Regions from separate parts of the Nonomuraea sp. NPDC049758 genome, predicted to be linked through region 1. Evidence: riboswitches for the same ligand, from Rfam matches in the RefSeq annotation. Region 1 holds a riboswitch; the other holds the start of a gene.
What was found. Region 1 has a riboswitch for cobalamin ahead of cobN (cobaltochelatase subunit CobN). Riboswitches for the same ligand answer to the same signal wherever they lie in the genome.
Positions count from the first base shown of each region.

Region 2: linked by a shared signal. The riboswitch ahead of AB0J46_RS45455 (ribonucleoside-diphosphate reductase subunit alpha) and the one ahead of cobN (cobaltochelatase subunit CobN) in region 1 are both predicted to bind cobalamin.

Region 1 is NZ_JBFAMZ010000008.1:311,238-313,684, forward strand. It holds gene cobN (cobaltochelatase subunit CobN) at 1-1,099, opposite strand, end outside; cobalamin riboswitch at 1,153-1,279, opposite strand; gene cobG (precorrin-3B synthase) at 1,351-2,447, shown strand, end outside.
Region 2 is NZ_JBFAMZ010000028.1:56,825-59,271, reverse strand. It holds gene AB0J46_RS45460 (alpha/beta hydrolase) at 1-866, opposite strand, end outside; cobalamin riboswitch at 1,067-1,272, shown strand; gene AB0J46_RS45455 (ribonucleoside-diphosphate reductase subunit alpha) at 1,401-2,447, shown strand, end outside.

The DNA.
Region 1 (2,447 bases):
GGGCCAGCAGCCGGACGGTGCTCGCGGGCGTGTCCAGCCCGACCGCGTTGCCGACGCGGGAGTGCTTGGTCGGGTACGCCGACAACATCACCACCAGCCGCCGTTCGGCGGGAGGGGTGTGCCGCAGCAGGCCGTGGCGCACCGCGATGCCCGCCACCCGGGCGGCCCGCTCGGGGTCGGCGACGTAGACGGTCAGCCCGTCGGGGTCGATCTCCTTGAACGAGAACGGCACCGTGATGATCCGCCCGTCGAACTCCGGGATCGCCACCTGGGAGGCGGCGTCCAGCGGCGACAGCCCGTCGTCGTTCTCCTCCCATGCCTGGCGGGTGGTGGTCAGGCAGAGTCCCTGCAGGATCGGCACGTCCAGCTCGGCCAGCGCGCCGACGTCCCAGGCCTCGTCGTCGCCGCCCGCCCCCGCGGTGGCCGGACGGGAGCCGCCCGCCGCCAGCACCGTGACGACCAGGGCGTCCGCCGCGCGCAGCGTGTCCAGCAGCTCCGGCTCGGCCGCGCGCAGGGACGAGCAGAAGACCGGCAGCGCCTGCCCGCCCGCGTCCTCGACGGCGTCGCACAACGCCTCGACGAACGCGGTGTTGCCGGCCATGTGGTGGGCCCGGTAGTAGAGCACCCCCACCACGGGACCGCCGGTGGCCCTGGCAGGGCGGTCCAGCCGTCCCCAGGTGGGGGCGGCGACGGGCGGCTCGAACCCGTGCCCGGTCAGCAGGACGGTGTCGGACAGGAACGCGTGCAGCTCGGCCAGGTTGGCCGGGCCGCCATGGGCCAGGTAGGCGTGCGCCTCGGCGCACACCCCGCCGCTGACCGTGGACAGCTCCATCAGCTCGGCGTCGGGAGCCGGCTCCCCGCCCAGCACCACCACCGGGCGCGGCCCGGCCAGCAGCGCGTCGAGCCCGTCCGGCCAGGCCCGCCGCCCGCCCAGCAGGCGCACCACGACGAGGTCGGTCCCCTCCGTCAGGCCGGGGACGTCCTCGGCGGTCAGCCGGGCGGGATTGCCCAGGCGGTAGCCCGCCCCGCAGGCGCGAGCGCTCAGCAGGTCGGTGTCGGAGGTGGAGAGCAGCAGAACGGTACGGCTGTCGCCAGGCACGGCGCATTCCTCCCTCGGGGTCCTCGCCCCGGTCGCGGGTGACACGACGGCAGGAGTCTCCTGGCTCCCGGATCGACGCTCACCCCGGCCTTCCCGTCCGTCGCCGGACAGTGGCCTCGTGGTGGGGTTCGCTCCCCGGTCACAGTGGCGGGACCGCGCCGGATTCGCACCGGCTTCCTCCCATTGCCATCGTCTACGCCGAAGCTTACGGCAGGAGCGACCCGTCCCAGAAGTGGCGTTACGATCCCTTCGTGCCCGTAGGTGAATCTTCCGGACGTACGCGTCCCGATGCCTGTCCGGGGGCGCTCCAGGTGCACGAGGCCGCCGACGGCCCGCTCGCCCGCGTGCGCCTGCCCGGCGGCGCGGTGTCGGCCGCGCAGCTCCGCGTGCTCGCCGGGTGCGCGGCCGAGCTGGGAACGGGCGTGATCGAGCTGACGTCGCGGGCGAACGTCCAGGTGCGGGGGCTGCGCTCGCCCGAGGTCTTCGCCGGGCGGATCGCGGCGGCCGGGCTGCTGCCGTCGCCCGCGCACGAGCGGGTGCGCAACATCCTGGCCTCGCCGCTGGGCGGCCGCGGTCCCGACGGGCTGCTGGACGTGCTGGCGATGGCGGACGCCCTGGACCGGGCGCTGTGCGCGCGGCCCCGGCTGGCCGCGCTGCCGGGACGGTTCCTGTTCGCCCTGGACGACGGCACGCGGGACGTCGCCGGGCTCGGCGCGGACGTCACCTACGTGGCGACCGGACGGCTGCTGCTCGCCGGCGCCGACACCGGGCTGACCGTCGCCCCGGACGCGGCCGTCCCGCTCATGATCGACGCCGCCGAGGCGTTCCTGGACGAGCTGTCCCCCGACGGCCCGCGCGCCTGGCGCATCCGCGACCTCCCGGACGGCCCCGCCAGAATCGCCACCCGCCTGCGCGCCGCCGACCCAAGCCCGATCGACGCCGCGAACGCCCCGAACGCCGCGAACGCGGCCAACGCCTCGGAGGCCCCGCCAGCCCCCGTCTCCGCGCGCCGCCCGTCCGCGGGCAGGATCGCGCAGCGGGACGGCCGGGTGGCGATCGAGGCGCTCGTGCCGCTCGGCCGCCTGACGTCCGACCAGGCCGGAGCCCTCGCGGACCTCGGCCGGCCGCTGCGCCTGACACCCTGGCGGACCGTCGTCCTGCCGGACCTCTCCACCGGCGAGGCGGACGGGACCGAGCGGGCGCTCGCCGCCGCCGGGCTCGCCACCGACCCGGACTCCCCCTGGACCGGGGTGACCGCCTGCACCGGCCGTCCCGGCTGCGCGAAGGCGCTCGCCGACGTGCGGGCCGATGCCCGGCAATGGGTGCGCGGCCTCGGCCGCGCCCCCGC
Region 2 (2,447 bases), on a different contig from region 1:
AGGAAGGCGTGCCCGGCCTCGGGGTACTCGGCCAGGCGGGCGGGGGTGCCGGCGGCCCGCAGCGCCTCGGCGTAGCGGCGGCCGTGGTCGGCGATCGGGTCGTGGGTCGGCACCGCCACGAGCGCCGGGGCCAGCCCGCCCAGGTCGCCGGCGTGCAGCGGGGAGAGCGCGCGGGCGTCCGTCCCCTCGGGCACGGCGAGCCGGTGGAACAGCCGCAGCACCGGCACGCTGAGCGTCGGGGTGTCGGCGTACTGGGCCATCGAGGGGTGGTCGAACATCGTCCCGGCCACCTCCACGGCGGGGTTGACCAGCACCTGGGCCTTCAGGGGCAGACCTGCGTCGCGGGCCCTGATCGCCGCCAGGGCGCAGATCAGGCCGCCGCAGCTCTCGCCGAACAGGACGGCCCGCGCCGGGTCGACGCCCCACTGCGCGGCGTGCTCCAGCACGTGCCGGAGCACGTCCCAGCCGTCGTCGGCGGCGGCGGCCAGCGGCGTGTGCCGGTCGAGGAGGCGGTGGTCCACCGAGACGACGACGGCGGGCAGGTGGGCGGCGAGGTGGCTGTTGACCCAGTCGCTCTGCGGCGCCGTGCCGACGAAGCCGCCTCCGTGCACGTGCAGCACGAGCGGCAGGACGTCCCCCGGCCCGGCCGCTCGGGGCCGGTGGACCCGGACGCGGATGTCGCGGCCGGGCAGCGCCACCGTCCGCCAGTCGATGGCGGCGCCGGGATCCGGCCGGCCGGTGATCGCCTGTGCCTCGACGGAGGCGCGCAGCCGGTTCTCCGCCTCGACGTAGGCGGCCAGTTCGGCGGGGGTGACGGTGTCCCAGTCCGGCGTGACCGGACGGCGGCCGGTGGAGGTCTCGCTCATGGTCGTCTCCTCAGGTTTTCGCTACTTGAAGTATCGATACCTAAGGTAGCGAAAACTGGCATGGCCGGTCTATGACCTCGATCACATGTCGGCCCGCCCGTGAGGCGCGCGAGGAGCGGCCCCGCGGCGGGTGGCCGGATCGGAGCGGGGGTTCTTCGCAACACGAGATGTTGGGTGTGACTTTTTGATCCGCCCTATATATGGTGTCTCCCGCAGCCGGTTCGGTCGCCCCGCCAGGGCGGCCGAGGCAAGAGGGAACCCGGTGGGAATCCGGGACTGCCCCGCAGCGGTAAGTGGGAACGAACGCCGTCAGACGCACTGGGCCAAGGGCCCGGGAAGCGACGGCCAGTAGGCAGCGACAGCATGCCCACGAGTCCGAAGACCTGCCGGCGCGCCGCGCGCGATCATGCGCGCGCGGCTGGTCCGAGACCGCGCGGGACGGTGGACGGCACCGGCGAGAGGGCTGTGGCGCCTCGCCGTCCGCCTCCTGCGCGCGTTCTCGGCCATTGACCGAGTTCACGAGGGGAGAGCGCAGTGACGGTCACAGGGGACCCGATGACGGACCTGGCCGGGACGGCGCGGGCGGACGCCGACAGGTCCGCGCCGCGGCGCGTCCAGATGCAGGTGCGCAAGCGCAACGGCACCGCGGAGCCGGTCGACGTCAACAAGATCGTACGTGCGGTGGAGCACTGGGCGACCGATCTGACGGACATCGACCCGATGCGGGTGGCCACCAAGACGATCAGCGGCCTCTACGACGGGGCCACCACCGCCGAGCTGGACCGGCTGTCCATCCAGACGGCCGCCGAGATGATCGGCGAGGAGCCGCAGTACTCGCGGCTGGCCGCGCGGCTGCTGTCGGGCTACATCGACAAGGAGGTCCGCGGGCAGGGCGTGGCCTCCTTCAGCCAGGCGATCCGGCTGGGCCACGCCGAGGGGCTCATCGGCGACGAGACCGCCGAGTTCGTCAACGCCAACGCCCGCAAGCTCGACGACGCCATCGACGTCACCGCCGACCTGCGGTTCGAGTACTTCGGGCTGCGCACGGTCTATGACCGTTACCTGCTGCGCCACCCGTCCACCCGGCTGGTGGTGGAGACGCCGCAGTACTGGCTGCTGCGCGTGGCCTGCGGGCTGGCCGAGACGCCCGCCGAGGCGGTCGGCTTCTACCGGCTCATGTCGTCGCTGGCCTATCTGCCCAGCTCGCCGACGCTGTTCAACTCCGGCACCCGGCACACCCAGATGTCCTCCTGCTACCTGGTCGACTCGCCCCGTGACGAGATCGGCTCCATCTACGACCGCTACGCCCAGGTGGCGCAGCTGTCGAAGTTCGCCGGCGGGATCGGCATCTCCTGGTCGCGGGTGCGCTCCCGGGGCGCGCTGATCCGCGGCACGAACGGGCACTCCAACGGCATCGTCCCGTGGCTGCGCACGCTCGACGCGTCCGTGGCCGCCGTCAACCAGGGCGGCCGGCGCAAGGGCGCGGCCTGCGTCTACCTGGAGCCCTGGCACCCGGACGTCGAGGAGTTCCTGGAACTGCGCGACAACACCGGCGAGGACGCCCGCCGCACCCACAACCTC